Regions from separate parts of the Amycolatopsis pigmentata genome, predicted to be linked through region 1. Evidence: riboswitches for the same ligand, from Rfam matches in the RefSeq annotation. Region 1 holds a riboswitch; the other holds the start of a gene.
What was found. A riboswitch is a leader RNA that binds a small molecule or an ion and turns the genes downstream of it on or off. The one in region 1 is predicted to bind glycine.
Positions count from the first base shown of each region.

Region 2: it holds a riboswitch for glycine, as region 1 does, so the genes downstream of both, ACFSXZ_RS26065 (L-serine ammonia-lyase) here and gcvP (aminomethyl-transferring glycine dehydrogenase) in region 1, are expected to answer to the same signal.

Region 1 is NZ_JBHUKR010000009.1:11,388-19,402, forward strand. It holds gene ACFSXZ_RS19530 (gamma-glutamyl-gamma-aminobutyrate hydrolase family protein) at 1-298, shown strand, start outside; gene ACFSXZ_RS19535 (3-oxoacyl-ACP reductase) at 299-1,063, shown strand; gene ACFSXZ_RS19540 (DinB family protein) at 1,076-1,585, opposite strand; glycine riboswitch at 1,715-1,808, shown strand; gene gcvP (aminomethyl-transferring glycine dehydrogenase) at 1,930-4,758, shown strand; gene gcvT (glycine cleavage system aminomethyltransferase GcvT) at 4,763-5,839, shown strand; gene ACFSXZ_RS19555 (LysM peptidoglycan-binding domain-containing protein) at 6,099-6,443, shown strand; partial or broken gene ACFSXZ_RS19560 (IS5/IS1182 family transposase) at 6,766-6,963, shown strand; gene ACFSXZ_RS19565 (hypothetical protein) at 7,033-7,761, shown strand; partial or broken gene ACFSXZ_RS19570 (IS481 family transposase) at 7,831-8,015, shown strand, end outside.
Region 2 is NZ_JBHUKR010000015.1:54,101-62,115, reverse strand. It holds gene ACFSXZ_RS26085 (ABC transporter permease) at 1-910, opposite strand, end outside; gene ACFSXZ_RS26080 (methylenetetrahydrofolate reductase C-terminal domain-containing protein) at 1,506-2,030, shown strand; gene ACFSXZ_RS26075 (methylenetetrahydrofolate reductase) at 2,027-2,968, shown strand; gene folD (bifunctional methylenetetrahydrofolate dehydrogenase/methenyltetrahydrofolate cyclohydrolase FolD) at 2,995-3,837, shown strand; glycine riboswitch at 4,049-4,143, shown strand; glycine riboswitch at 4,145-4,243, shown strand; gene ACFSXZ_RS26065 (L-serine ammonia-lyase) at 4,291-5,664, shown strand; gene ACFSXZ_RS26060 (DUF4383 domain-containing protein) at 5,757-6,245, shown strand; gene ACFSXZ_RS26055 (trimeric intracellular cation channel family protein) at 6,272-6,886, opposite strand; gene ACFSXZ_RS26050 (MarR family transcriptional regulator) at 7,082-8,015, shown strand, end outside.

The DNA.
Region 1 (8,015 bases):
CTACGGCACCACGCGGGTCGCCTTCACCGAAGGCAGCCGCGTCGCCGGAATCCTCGGCGCGGACGCGGAAGTCCACTGCTACCACCATCAGGCGGTGGACCGGCTGGGCACCGGCCTCGTCGTGACCGGCCGGGCGGCGGACGGCACGGTCGAGGCGGTCGAGTCGCCCGGTGAGCCGTTCGTGGTGGGCGTCCAGTGGCATCCGGAACAGGACAACCGCGATCTCCGGCTGTTCGCCGCGCTGGTGCGCGCGGCGCGGGGCCGGCGTGCCATCGAAGCCCCGAAAATGGAGGTCTGAATGCGACGGTTCGACGGCCGGGTGGCCGTGATCACCGGTGGTGCCGGCGGAATCGGCCTGGCCACCGCCCGGCGTCTCGCCACCGAGGGCGCCAAGATCGTGATCGCCGACGTCGACACCGAAGCGGGAAAGGCCGCGGCGCGGGAGACCGGCGGCGAGTTCGTCGCCACCGACGTCACCGATGAAACCCAGGTCGAGGCGCTGTTTCAGACCGCCGTGGACACCTTCGGCTCGCTCGATGTCGCGTTCAACAACGCCGGCATCTCCCCGCCGGAGGACGACTCGATCCTGACCACCGGCCTCGACGCGTGGCGAAAGGTCCAGGAGGTCAACCTCACCTCGGTCTACCTGTGCTGCAAGGCCGCGATCCCGCATATGCGCAGGCAGGGCAAGGGCGCCATCGTGAACACCGCGTCCTTCGTCGCCGTGATGGGCGCGGCGACCTCGCAGATCTCCTACACCGCGTCCAAGGGCGGGGTGCTGTCCATGACCAGGGAACTCGGGGTCCAGTTCGCCCGTGAGGGCATCCGGGTCAACGCGCTGTGCCCCGGCCCGGTCGACACGCCGCTGCTGCGCGAGCTCTTCGCGAAGGATCCGGAGCGCGCGGCACGCCGGCTGGTACACGTGCCGATGGGGCGCTTCGCCCAGGCCGACGAGATCGCCGCCGCGGTCGCCTTCCTGGCCAGCGACGACGCGTCGTTCATCACCGCCGCGCAGTTCCTGGTGGACGGCGGGATCTCCGGCGCCTACGTCACTCCGATCTGATCCAGGGCCCGCTCAGAACCCCACGGTCCCGTCGATCCCCTCCCGCAGGAAGTCGGCGTGTCCGTTGTGCCGGGCGTACTCGTGAATCATGTGGATCATGACCATGCGCAGCGACACGTCCTTGTCCAGGCGTGGCCAGTAACCGACGACATCGAGCGAAGGAGCATCCCGCTCGATCCGGCGTGCGTGCTCGATTTCCGCTTCCCAGGCGGCGAAGGCTTCCTCCCGGGTGGCCGTGCTCGCGTCGTACGCGGCCTGACGGTCGCCCTCGGGCGACCAGACCAGCGGGACGTCTTCGCCGTTGATGACCCGCCGGAACCAGACGCGCTCGACCTCGGCCATGTGCCGGACCAGGCCGAGCAGCGACAGCGTCGACGGTGGCATCGACTGGCGCCGCAACTCTTCGGTGCCCAGGCCGTCGCACTTCATGGCCAGCGTCGCGCGGTGGAAGTCGAGGAAACCACGCAACATCTCTCGCTCGTCCCCGACCACGGGCGGCTCAGGGCGTTCGGTGCCTGGCATACGTTCGTTCTCCCTCACGGTCACTCTTCTCGCAGCTCATGGAAGGTGTGGGCCGGCGTGGCGCGGCCAGCCGCGTGACGCCCCGGCGGCTATACTCTCAATCGACGACAACCGAATATCAGGCCGTGACGAGCCGGAGCGGGAGAGTCCCCGTCATCGAACGGGGCGCCGAAGGAGCAACCTCCCCGCCAATCTCTCAGGTACCAGCTACCGCTTCTGGCCAGGCCACTCTGGAAAGCAGGCGCCCAGAGCGTCTCACCCAAGGTGAAAGTCGCGCGAGCGGCGAAACTCTCAGGTGCCATGACAGAGGGGGAGTTCCCACACCCAGTGAGAGGAGCTCCCGGATGTCCTTCGCCGACCGCCATATCGGACCATCCGTCCACGAGCAGGCCAAGATGCTCGCCGAATGCGGGTACGACAGCCTCGACGCCCTGGTCGACGCGGCGATCCCCGCGGCCATCCGTGACCCGCGCGAACTCGATCTTCCCCCGGCCGCCTCCGAAGCCGAGGCGCTGGCGGAACTGCGTGCCCTCGCGGCCAAGAACCGCCCGATGACCCAGATGATCGGGCTCGGCTTCCACGACACGATCACCCCGGCGGTGATCCGGCGCAACGTCCTGGAGAGCCCGGCCTGGTACACCGCGTACACGCCTTACCAGCCGGAAATCTCGCAGGGCAGGTTGGAGGCGCTGCTCACCTTCCAGACCATGGTCTCCGGGTTGACCGGTCTCGACGTCGCCAACGCCTCGCTGCTCGACGAGTCCACCGCGGTGGTCGAGGCGGTGTTGCTCATGCGGCGGATTTCGAGGGCGCGCTCGCAGCGGGTCGTGGTGGACGCGGAGTGTCTGCCGCAGACGGTGGCGGTGCTGCGCACGCGGGCCGAGGCGACCGGCATCGAGATCGACGTGCGCGATCTGGCCACCGGGCTGCCGGACGAGTTCTTCGGCGTCGTCGTCCAGTACCCGGGCGCCTCCGGTGTGGTGCGGGACAGGGAATTCCACCAGTCGGTCGGTGAGGCGGCGAAGCGGGCGGGCGCGCTCTGCACGGTCGCCGCCGACCTGCTCGCGCTGACCATGATCGTTCCGCCCGGGGAGCTCGGCGCGGACATCGCGGTGGGCACCACCCAGCGTTTCGGCGTGCCGCTCGGCTACGGCGGGCCGCACGCCGGTTACATCGCGGTGCGGTCGGGTCTCGAACGATCGCTGCCCGGGCGGCTCGTCGGCGTCTCCACGGACGCGGAAGGCCGTCCCGCCTATCGCCTCGCGCTGCAGACCCGCGAGCAGCACATCCGCCGGGAGAAGGCGACCTCCAACATCTGCACCGCGCAGGTACTCCCGGCCGTGCTGGCCGCGATGTACGCGGTGTACCACGGGCCGGACGGCCTGCGAGGCATCGCGGAACGCGTGCACGGACTGGCGGCCGGGTTCGCGGCCGCGTTGCGCGACGGCGGGGTCGAGGTGGTGCACGACACCTTCTTCGACACCGTGCTCGCGCGCGTACCGGGCCGCGCCGCGGAGGTGATCGCCGAAGCCCGGCGGGCCGGGATCAACCTCGGGCGCGTCGACGACGACCATGTCCGGATCGCCTGTGACGAACTGTCCACTTTGGACATCATGGGTGCGGTTCTGCGTGCCTTCGGCCTGCCGGACCGCGGCGAGCCCGGCTCGTCCACGCTGCCGTCCGGAGTGGCCCGCACCAGTGCCTTCCTCACCCACGAGGTCTTTCACGCGCATCGGTCGGAGACGGCCATGCTGCGTTATCTGCGACGGCTTTCGGACCAGGACTACGCGCTGGATCGCGGCATGATCCCGCTCGGTTCCTGCACCATGAAGCTCAACGCCGCGGCCGAGATGGAGCCGGTCAGCTGGCCGGGGTTCGCCGGCCTGCATCCGTTCGCTCCCGCCGAGGACGCGGCCGGGTACCTCGAACTGATCTCCGGGCTGAACACCTGGCTGGCCGAGGTCACCGGCTACGACCAGGTGTCGTTGCAGCCCAACGCGGGCAGCCAGGGCGAGTTGGCCGGCCTGCTCGCGATCCGCGCCTACCACCGCGCGAACGGCCAGTCCGAACGTGACGTGTGCCTGATCCCGTCCTCGGCGCACGGCACCAACGCCGCGTCCGCCGTGCTCGCCGGGATGCGGGTGGTCGTCGTCGCGTGCGACAGCGATGGCAACGTGGACCTGTCCGACCTCAGGTCCAAAGTAGACGAACATGGTGAGCGGCTGGCCGCCGCCATGGTCACCTACCCGTCCACGCACGGTGTCTACGAGAACGACATCGCCGACCTCGCGCGGATCGTGCACGAACGCGGCGGCCAGGTGTATGTCGACGGCGCCAACCTCAACGCGCTGCTCGGGCTGGCCAAGCCGGGCGAATTCGGTGGCGACGTTTCGCACCTGAACCTGCACAAGACCTTCTGCATCCCGCACGGTGGCGGTGGTCCCGGTGTCGGGCCGGTGGCCGTGCGCGCCCACCTGGCGCCGTACCTGCCGAATCACCCCGCCTTCGCGCAAGCGGGACCAGACACCGGTGTCGGGCCGGTCGCCGCGGCACCGTTCGGATCGGCCTCCATCCTGCCGATCTCGTGGGCCTACATCCGGATGATGGGCGCGGCCGGGCTGACCCGCGCGACCAAGGTCGCGGTGCTGGCCGCCAACTACATCGCGGCCCGGCTCGCCCCGCACTACCCGGTGCTCTACTCCGGCCGGAACGGACTGGTCGCCCACGAATGCATCCTGGATCTCCGCGCGCTCACCAAGCGCACCGGCGTGACTGTGGACGACGTGGCGAAACGCCTGGTGGACTACGGTTTTCACGCGCCGACGATGTCGTTCCCGGTGGCCGGTACGCTGATGGTGGAGCCGACCGAGAGCGAGGACGTCGCCGAGATCGACCGGTTCTGCGAGGCGATGATCTCGATCCGCCGCGAAATCGACGAGGTCGCCGACGGACGCTGGCCGGTGGAGCGCAGCCCGCTGCGAGGCGCGCCGCACACCGCGGAGGCGCTCACCGGTGACTGGGACGCCCCCTACGACCGGAAGACCGCGGTCTACCCCGACGGGGTCTCGCCGAAGGCGAAGTACTGGCCGCCGGTCCGCCGCATCGACGCCGCCCGTGGCGACCGGAATCTGGTCTGCTCCTGCCCGCCCCTTTCCGACTACGCCGGGAGCTGAAACCGTGCGCACCTCGCTCTACGATGTCCACAAAGGACTCGACGCGCTGTTCACCGACTTCGCCGGCTGGGAGATGCCGGTGCGCTACACCAGCGAACTGGCCGAACATCGCGCGGTCCGTGAGGCCGCCGGGCTGTTCGACCTTTCGCACATGGGGGAGATCGAGGTGACCGGCCGCGAGGCGGGCGCCGCACTCGACTACGCGCTCGTCGGCAACCTCTCCGGTGTCGAGCCCGGCCGTGCCCGGTACACGATGATGTGCGACGCCGAGGGTGGCGTGCTCGACGACCTGGTGGTGTACCGGATCGGCGAATCGCAGTTCCTCGTCGTGGCCAACGCGGGCAACGCCGCCATCGTGTTCGCGGAGCTGCTCAAGCGGACCGGAGCCTTCGACGCCGAAGTCACCGATCGGTCTTCGGAGACGGCGTTGATCGCGGTCCAGGGCCCGCGTGCGGCCGACATCGTGGGCACGGTGACCAGCGCCGACCTCGCGAGCCTCAAGTACTACGCCGGTATGCCGGCGAAGGTGGGCGGCCAGGAGGTGTTCCTCGCTCGCACCGGTTACACCGGTGAGGACGGTTTCGAGCTTTTCGTTCCTTCGCCCGAAGCAGAGGCGCTGTGGAGTGCGCTCACCGCGGCGGGAGAGTCCCACGGGTTGCTGCCCGCGGGGCTCGCCAGCCGTGACACGCTCCGTCTCGAAGCCGGAATGCCCTTGTACGGCAACGAACTCACCACCGCGGTGTCCCCCTTCGAAGCGAATCTGGGCCGGGTGGTGAAATTCGCGAAACGGGATTTCGTCGGCAAAGGGGCTCTCGAGCGGCGCCGTGAACCGGCCAAGGTGCTCGCGGGCCTCCGGGGTGCCGGCCGTCGCTCGCCACGGCACGGCTACCGGGTGCTCGACGGCGAACGCGAGGTCGGAGAAGTGACCAGTGGAGCGCTCTCCCCGACGCTCGGGTATCCGATCGCGATGGCTTACCTGCCAAAAGAACTGAGCGAGCCGGGCACGAAGCTGACCGTCGACGTCCGTGGACGCAGTGAGCCGGTGGAGGTCGTCGAGCTGCCGTTCTACCGGCGTTCCTGAAACCGGTACGCCCTGAAGGCTTTTGCCGCGCCAGGACGTTTTTGGCCGCGGTCAAGAGCGTCTCCGTCGCGTCACCCGGAACAGGCGATGAATGGTGCGGGGTAGCCGACTATCGTCGGAGTTCCACCCCGGTTCGAAGGAAAGGGGGTGGTAGGACTGCCGATCGAGAGGGTTGTACCCAGGCCGGATCCGCCTGGCCCGACTTCGATCCGCGGACGTCGCGCGGATCCGGCCGTGATCACGACCAGGGGAGCCGGATATGACCAGGAAATACACCGTCGTCCAGGGCGAGACACTGTCCGGAATAGCGCTGAAATTCTACGGCGACGCCGAACTGTATCCTCTCATCGCCCACGTCAATGGCATCAAGGATCCGGACGTTGTTCACGTCGGGCGGGTCCTCGCCATTCCGGACGCGAAGGGTTACCATTCCTACGTCGTCGCCAGCGGTGACACGCTTTGGGCTATCGCGAAGCGCTTCTACGGCAAAGGGAAACTGTTTCCCGCCATCGCCGAAGTGAACGACGTCCCGGACCCGGATCTCATTCACCCCGGGCAGGTCCTCGCGATCCCGCCGGCACCCGTGGGTGCGACCCACGGATGAAACGCCGGTAGGTCATCGTCGCGGGGGCGGTTCCGAGGCCGCCCTCGCGACGCTGTTGTACGTGATCACATCGAGGCCGCGCTCCACGTCTTTCCGTTGCTCCTCCTCGATGACGACTTGCCCTTCATTGAGCCGTTTTCATCCTGGCCGGGATATGTTGGCAGGTAAGGGGTTGTAGGTCAGGCGCTGCTTGGTCATTGGCGTGTGGGTGCCGTGAACGTGGTAAAGCCCTTGGTAGGACAGTGATCGACCAACTTCGGGCAAGCACCGAATGCACGGCATGAACCCGCAGGTCATCTCCTCCCCGGCCAGCACGTGATCCACCCCGTACAAAGCCCGCAACAAGCCCGAGTCCTGCAAGGACGCGAACCGTGCCCGGTTACGCGGCCCCGGCGAACGCGCGAACGCCCAACTCAAGACCTGGCGCATCCTGCGCAAACTCCGCTGCTTGCCCCGACGCGCCGGGAACCTGGCCAAAGCCATCCACGTCCTGCGGAACTACGAACCCGCCACAGGATGAAAAAGGGTTCACTCTTTCGTGTGCCGTCGTTGTGACGTTTGTCGACTGCGTGTTCGATACCTTTGATTCATGTCAGCTGAACTTGATCCGCCCGAACCGGCGGAACCCCTTGTGCCTGAGGAAGCCGTGCCGTGGCCGGCCGTCGGCGGGGACGGTGATGTGTTGTCCTGTCTGGAGTCCGCGGCTGTCGGGTTGCGGGAGCTCCGGGTGGCGAGGTGCTCGCGGGCCAGGTTGCCGCGGATGGTGCAACGGTTGCGGGTGGTGCTCAGCCAGGTGCAGGCGGCGCAGTTGGAGGCGGTGGCGGAGTTCGACCGCGTGGCCCCGCAGCCGTCCAATGTGGCCTTGGAGTTGTCGCTGGGTCTGGCGGTCAGTAAACACACCGCGCGGTATCAGATCGGGCTTGCTCACGCGCTGACCACGCGGTTGCCCAACACGCTGGAAGCGATGCGCCGTGGGGAGATCGACAGCTTCAAGGCCAGCCGCGTTTATGATGTCCTTGTCCAACCGGTAGGACCAGCCGGGGAGATCCTTCGTTCCGGCACCTTCACGATCACAACGCCGACCAACGACCAGTACACCAGCGACCCCGAACCCCTGCACTCAGCCCGAACCGACCCCTTCGAGGACCCACCACCCGACGACCCGCCTGCCGATGACCCACTACAGAAGGGTCCTATGTGGACATCAGTCGCGGCCGTCGACGCGCCGGTCTTCCTCACCTCGGCCACATGGTCGCACGAAATCACGCGGGCCGTTCCCAGGATGGATTGGAGCCCGAGCAAACCCGGCGTCTGGTGAAGAGTCGATCTACCGCATCGCCCGCAGTGATCCCAACGGGCTGGGGCAGCCCTTGACCACCTGGAGCCTGGCATCATCATCTCCGCGCGGACCGTCGGCCGGCACCTGCTGCGCCTCGGCCTCAACCGGCGCCGGTTCCTCGACCCCACCGGCGACGGCAACCGCCGGCCACGACGGATCATCGCCCGCTGGCCAGGGCACATGGTCCACCTCGACGTGAAGAAGACTGGCCAGATTCCCGATGGTGGCGGCTG
Region 2 (8,015 bases), on a different contig from region 1:
CATAGCCCTGGAGAACGGGGAAGTCCCGTTTGAGGATCGAGTTGACGGCCAGCGTCCCGAGCCCCTGCACGCCCGACACCATTTCGATGACGATGGCGCCACCGAGCAGTCGTCCCGCCTGCAGGCCCAGCACGGTCACCACCGGGATCGCGGCATTGCGCAGGATGTGACGCCGGATCAACCACATCGTCGAGCAGCCCCGGGCCAGCGCGGTGCGGATGTAGGGCCGGGCGAGCACGTCACCGACGCTGCCGCGGGCGTGCCGGGCCAGTTCGGCTCCCGTGGCCAGCCCCAGTGCGACCGCGGGGATGATGGCATGCTGCAGCCATGGGCCGAACCCGTCCGACAGGGACGCGTATCCGGTCGCCGGAAGCCACTTCGTCGCCAGCGAAAAGATCAGCACGAGCAGCATGCCCACCCAGAAGCCGGGCATCGCGATGCCGACCGTCGCCATCAGCGACACCGCCCGGTCGATCCAGGTGCCCTGGCGCAGCCCCGCGATGATCCCGGCCGGAACGCCGACCGCGATCGCGATGAGCAGGGCCAGGATCGTGATCGACAGGGTGGCCGGGGCGGCGCGCATGATCGCGCCGCTCACCGTCTCGGACGAGAACAGCGAGTTTCCGAGGTCACCCCGCACCACGTGGCCGAACCAGGTGAAGTACTGCGTCAGCAGCGGGCGGTCGACGCCCAGCTGGTGCCGGATGGCATCCACGCGTTCCGGTGTGGCGGCCTCGCCCGCGGCGAACTCCGCCGGATCGCCCGGCACGAGATGGATCAACAGGAACGTCAGCACCGAGACCAGCCACAGCACGACGACGCCGCCGAGAATCCGCCGGATCACCGAATACAGGCCGGCGAGCCCGGATCCGCGCCGTGGACGACGACTTTCCCCCCGGTTACCCGGCACCGGAATACGGTCGGGTCTTGTCGCGACGCCACTGACGCGCCGCTCATCGGACGGTGATTCTTCGCCGTCCGATGGGGCTTTCCGTGGCTCCATTGCCACCTCCCGATCATGAAGGAATCAAGAATATGGTGAAACCAGCATCGAATTCATGGCCGGGGCCGGCCATGCCCTGATTTTCGGACTTCTTTTCAACGCCAGGGTTTTTCGCTCGCGGTTTTCCGGGAATGGCTCGTTCGCCCGCGGGTCAATCAGCGACGCCGGGGCGACAGGGGTGGACATGACCATGGGCAGTCAGCATGTCGTACCTCACGTGTTGCTCTCCTCACCCGAAGTTCATGACGAGAGTAGTTCCAGCTAGACGGAGGTGAGAGCAACAATTCCGGCGGCCGCTGTTGCCCTGGGCGCAACACGGGTCGCGTCCCGCCCGGTGGGCCACTCGATGGCGGGGGCCTTGGCGGACCCGGCGGTGGGTACTGCCGGGGTGACCACAAATCGGGACCTTCATCTTTGTTTTCCAGCCCGAAGACCTTGCCGCGTCACCGGCCGTATCGTGACGGTTCGACAAGTGCCGATGCGGGCCCACAGTGAGGTGGACATGACCAAGCCAGCGCCGCGTGCCGGATGGCCGACGCCCTTTCGGCCACGGATCTCGGCTTCGTTTTCCTACCGGCTGCACGCCATCTTGGCCGCCAACGGCCTGTATCGCCGGGTCGCGGCGAGGCTCGAACGGGCCCCGCGCGCGTATCGCGCTTTCACCACCGTCGAACGTGTCTCGAAGGAGCGTTTGTACGGGTGCCGGATGTGCGGCCAGTGTGCCCTGCCCACGACGGGCTACGCGTGCCCGATGACCTGCCCCAAACAACTGCGCAACGGCCCGTGTGGCGGCGTGTCGCCGGACGGGAACTGCGAAGTGCACCCGGAGATGCGGTGCGTGTGGGTCATCGCGCACGAGCGCGCCACCGCCGCCGGGCACGGCAGCGATCTCGGTCTCCTGCACCGGCCGGTGGACCACCGCGAACACAGCCGCAGCTCCTGGATCAACTACTGGCTCGGCCGCGACGACGAACTCGCGACCGACCCGCGATCTCGTCCACTGCTGCCCATTGTGGAAGTCTCATGACGACGGCTGCTCCGGGCCTGCGCGCCGCGATCGACGAGAAGCGCTTCGCCGTCACCGCCGAGCTGGGACCGCCGCGAGGCGCCGACACACAGCAGATCGCCCGTAAGGCCGACCTTTTGCGGGGCTGGGTCGACGCGGTGAACGTGACCGACAACCAGGGTGCCCGCGTCCGGATGTCGAGCCTCGGTGGTGCCGTGCTGGCCCAGCGCGCCGGGCTGTCCCCGGTCATGCAACTGACTTGCCGCGATCGCAACCGGATGGCGTTGCAGTCGGACCTGCTCGCCGCCGGTGCGCTCGGCATCCCGCACGTGCTGCTGCTCACGGGTGATCATCCGCGCGCGGGCGATCACCCGGAGGCGAAGCCGGTGTTCGACCTCGACGGGGTGCAGCTGGCCTGGCTGGCCAGGACGTTGCGCGACGACGGTGTCCTGGCGTCCGGAGAGAAGGTCGATGGCCGTCCACAGTGGATGATCGGAACCGTGGAGAACCCGTTCTCCCCGCCCTTGTCCTTCCGTGCCGGACGGCTGGCGAAGAAGGTCGCGGCGGGCGCGGAGTTCGCACAGACCCAGTACGTGTTCGACCTCGCTGTGTTCACGCGGTGGATGGCCGAGCTGAGGGATCTGGGCGTCACCGAGACGTGCGCGGTGCTCGCGGGCGTGGGACCGATCCGGTCGCTGCGCATGCTGGAGTTCCTGCGCACCAGCGTGCCCGGCGTGCATGTGCCCGCGGAGATCGAACGCCGGCTGCGAGGCGTGCCCGCCGATCGGGTCGGCGACGAAGGAATCCGGCTGTGCGCGGAGACGATCCAGCAGTTGGCGGAGATCCCCGGGGTCGCGGGGGTACACGTGATGGCCTTCGGCTTCGAACGCGGTGTCGCCGAGATTCTCCAGCGGGCCGGGTTCACCCGCACGGCCGGATCGTTCGCCGCCGGTTCTTGAACATCGTGACGGGTGGAGGAGAGGGTATGAACGCGTTGGTCATCGACGGAAGGGCCGTGGCGGCCGGGGTCCGCGCGCGGGTGGCACGGGAAGTGGCCACGCTGCCCACTCCTCCGGGGCTGGCCACCGTTCTCATCGGCGACGATCCGGCCTCGGCGATCTACGTGCGCAACAAGCGCCGCCAGTGTGCCGAGGCCGGAATGCGCGACCTGCACCGGCACCTGCCCGGAGAGATCACCCAGGAGGCCGCCGCCGCGGTCGTCGACGAACTCGCCTCCGACCCTCAGGTCACCGGAATCCTCCTCCAGTTGCCCCTCCCGCCGCACCTCGACGCCGCCGCCCTCATCGAGCGCATCCCTCCGGAAAAGGACGTCGACGGACTCACCGAGCGCAGCACCGGCCGCCTCGCGCTGGGCAGGCCGGGGCTGCGTCCCTGCACCCCCGAGGGGGTGATGGTGCTTCTCGACGAGATCGGTGCGGTCCTCGAGGGCGCGCACACCGTGGTCGTCGGCCGGTCCAATCTGGTCGGCAAACCGATGGCACAGCTTCTGTTGCAGCGCAACGCCACCGTGACCGTGTGCCACTCCCGTACTCGTGACCTGGCGGCCGTGTGCCGGACGGCGGACGTGCTCGTGGTCGCCGCCGGCGTGCCCCGGCTCATCGGCGAGGACGCGGTCAAGCCGGGAGCGATCGTGCTCGATGTCGGCATTCATCGCACCGAGAACGGGTTGTGCGGCGATGTCGACACTGACACCGTCCGCGAAATCGCCGGTGTGGTGACCCCGGTGCCCGGTGGCGTGGGTCCGATGACCATCGCGATGCTGCTCCAGAACACCCTCACCGCCGCCCGGGAAAACCCGATCACCTGATCGACTTGCCTGACGACGCTCTCGGGGTTTCCGCCCCGGGCGAGCGTGGCCGGCGCCGACCACGTGTTGCGCTCAGGTCAACGGCGGTCTGCGCCGGCCGGCGCTGTGCCGGGCCGCCGCGGCGAAGTCGCCGAGGCCACGCGGATCCGGGTTGACCGCGCTGAACGGGCCGATCTACTGTCAGAAGCCCTCAACTTCATACCGCGCCGTTCCAGCCGGAGCGGGAGAGATCCCATCGGTGACGGTGGGGCGCCGAAGGAGCAACTCTCCCCAGAAACTCTCAGGTCCCCCTACCGCTCCGGCGAGGCGAACTCTGGAAAGCCGGGATTTCCGATCCCGCACCCACGGTGCAAGCCCCTCCGAGCAGGCGGTGAAACTCTCAGGTACCGATGACAGAGCGGGGAGGTGCCCAGCGCCACGATCCGTGGTGCCCGAAACAGGGAGCCTCCGAAAATGCCCTTGAGCGCGTTCGATCTTTATTCCGTCGGTATCGGGCCGTCCTCTTCGCACACGGTGGGCCCCATGCGTGCGGCGAAACGTTTTGTCGACAGGCTGCGGGAAGACGGCCTGCTCGCTTCGGTCATCCGGGTCAGAGCGGAGTTGTTCGGATCGCTGGGCGCCACCGGCCACGGGCACGGCTCGGAGAAGGCGGTCATTCTCGGTCTCGAGGGTGAGGACCCGGCCACCGTCGACACCGACACCGCCGACCAACGGGCGGCGCGTGCCAAGGAAGAGGGCAGGCTGTCGCTCGGCGGGAGCAAGGTGATCGATTTCACCGCGAGCGAGGATCTGGTGCTGCATCGGCGCAAATCCCTGCCCGCGCACCCCAACGGCATGGTCTTCACCGCCTACGGCGCCCAGGGAACGGTCCTGTGCGACCGTACCTATTACTCGGTCGGCGGCGGTTTCGTGGTGAACGAGGACGCGGTGGGTTCGGACCGGATCGTTCGTGACACCACCGAGGTGCGCTATCCCTTCGGCACCGCCGCCGAGCTGCTGGCCATCTGCGCTCGTGAGGGGCTTCGCGTGAGCGACGTGATGCTGGCCAACGAACTGTCCTGGCGGTCCGCCGAGGAGATCAGGACCGGGTTGCTCGGGTTGTGGAACGTCATGGTCGCCTGCGTCGAGGCGGGTTGTCACCGGGACGGCGTCCTGCCCGGTGGTCTCCGTGTCCCGCGGCGCGCCCCGGGCCTGTTCCGGACCCTGACGTCCGAAGTGGACAGTGAGGACCCGCTGCGCGTCCTGGACTGGGTCAACCTCTACGCGCTGGCGGTCAACGAGGAGAACGCTTCCGGCGGGCGCGTCGTCACCGCGCCGACCAACGGTGCCGCGGGCATCATTCCCGCCGTGCTGCACTACTACGCCCGGTTCGTCCCCGGCGCGGACGACGACGGCGTCGTGCGGTTTCTCCTCACGGCCGCCGCGATCGGCATCCTCTTCAAACAGAACGCCTCCATCTCCGGCGCCGAGGTCGGTTGCCAGGGCGAAGTCGGATCCGCCTGCTCGATGGCCGCGGCCGCGCTGTGCGAAGTTCTCGGCGGCACGCCGGAACAAGTGGAGAACGCGGCCGAGGTCGGTATCGAGCACAACCTCGGCCTCACCTGCGACCCGGTGGGCGGTCTGGTGCAGATTCCGTGCATCGAGCGCAACGCGATCGCCTCGATCAAGGCGATCAACGCCGCCCGGATCGCCATCAACGGCACCGGCCGTCATCAGGTCAGTCTGGACAAGGCCATCAAGACCATGCGGGACACCGGCCGTGACATGCACGTCAAATACAAGGAAACCGCCCGAGGCGGCCTCGCGGTCAACGTCATCGAGTGCTAGGTGGCCCTGACTCGTCCATGTTCGAACCCATCGTCCGTTTTCTTCGGGATCACACGGGTACCCGCCGCTGAAGGACAACGTAGGGAAGGAACATGGTTGTATCCAAAGCGGCGGGACGCGAGGCCACCGAACGCAAGCCGGTCGAGGTGTTCGCGCTCATGGCCGGAGTGGTCTTCCTCGTGGCAGGCGTGCTGGGGTTCATTCCCGGAGTGACCACCGGTTACGACGCGCTCGAGTTCGGCGGACACCATTCCGGCGCGATGCTCTTCGGCGTCTTCCAGGTGTCCATCCTGCACAATCTCGTGCACCTGGCCTTCGGCGTCGCCGGACTGGCGGCCTTCGCGACCCGGGCCCCCGCGCGTGCCTATCTGGTGCTGGGCGGCGGGATCTACCTGGTCCTGTGGTTGTACGGCGTTGCCGTCAGCAAGGCGACCCCGGGCAACTTCATTCCCGTGAACAGCGCGGACAACTGGCTGCACCTGGGACTCGGGCTCGGCATGATCGGGCTCGGCGTCCTCGCCACGGCCATCGAACGTGGGCAGGGCACCTATCCGGCGCCCCAGGACCAGGGAGAACGGTAAATCCGGTGCGGGGCGCAGTTCGTCGGCTATCGCGCGACGGGAGCCTGCCAACCTCGTCGCAGCGCGATCAGACGCACCACGAAGACGAGGGTGGCCGCGGCAATCTGCTCCGGCGCCTGTAACACGTGCAGGCGGTAACAGGCATAGACGGTCACGGCGCCGATGAGTGCGGCCAAGGCATAGATTTCCGAGCGCAGGACGATCGGGATTTCACGGATGAGCACGTCGCGGATCACCCCGCCGCCGATGCCGGTGATCACGCCGACGGTGCACGCGCCCACCAGCCCCAGCCCTTGCTGAAGCCCGAGCTTGGTGGCCGTCACCGTGAACAGGCCCAATCCCGCGGCGTCCAGCACCAGGTAGGCGCGACGCAACCGTTGGACCTGCGCGTGCATGAGGAACGCGACCAGCCCGGCGACGAACGCCACCGCCACATACGGCCAGTGCCGCAACGCGAACGGAGGTGTCAGCCCGAGCAGCAGGTCACGCACCACGCCACCGCCCAACGCGGTGATACCGGCAAGCACCGTGACTCCAAAGAGGTCAAGCCGCGCGCGCACGCCGGCCAGCCCTCCCGAGAGCCCGAACACGAAGACACCCATCAGGTCGGGCACCAGCACCTGCAACGGCTCGTCAGTCACGCCCGCAGACTAACCCCGAGCAGGCCCGCGTCGAGACCGTCGAGCGACGAGATCCGCGCCGCACCAAGGCGGGTCTCCGGGAAAATACCTGATTCCTGTCGCGGGAATCGGCGATACCGTGCGATGATGCGCGGTCCCCGTCTTCGATCCACAAGGCATCCCGATCGTGAGGCCGTCGATGCCGGGAACGGGTGGGTGCCGAAACAGGCGATCAGACATGTCCTGCTGATCCTGGCCGGAGGATCCGCGGCTTTCCTTGTGCCGTGGACGATCTATCTCCAGAGCACGCTACCGGACCGGTTCGGCACCGGCAACTGGCGGCTGGCCTGGGTGGGGTTCGACGTGGCGTTGCTGACCTGTTTCGCCGTCGCGGCCTGGCTCGGCTGGCGGCGCCGGCGTGGCGTGGTTCCGGCCATGACGGTCACGGCGGCCTTGCTCTGTTGTGACGCCTGGTTCGACGTGATGCTCGACTGGGGTGGGCCCGGCGAATGGAGCAGCATCGCGATGGCCGCACTGGCGGAGTTGCCCGTCGCGGTGCTGCTGGCGAGTTGGGCGCGCCCGCTGCTGACCGCGGGCATGCGCAGCCGGCCGTTCGCCGTGACGGACATCGAACTGCACACCGATCCCGGCTACCGGCGCCTTCAGGAAACGCTCTCGGTGAACGGGCCGTCGACGATCGCCGGGCTGGCAAAGACACTTTCTCTGCCCGCGCACGAACTTCAGCGGATGCTGGACCGGCTGGCACAGGCCGGCCGGGTGACCCGCCGCCGCGACGGCCGGTGGCGGGTGACCAAGCTGAACCTGCGGCCGCCCGTGGCGACCGAACTCGCCGACGCGGACCAGGCGCGGCTAAGGGCCTTTTACGACGCGAAATACGACCATGAACTACGACTGTTCGGCTGGGCGGCACGACATCGCGAGCAGTTCGGGTCGTGGGGTCGCGGTCACCGGGCGAGTACCTACCTGACGGAACGGGAACTCGCCGAGTTCACCCAGGAATACGAGGAACTGCTCACCCGCTACTGCCTGCTCCACGACAGCTCGGCGGCCGGCACCCGGGAGGTCGCCATCCGCTGGTACGCCTTCCCGCAGCCGGAGGACGCGAGCGACGTGATCGGGATCGAGTCTC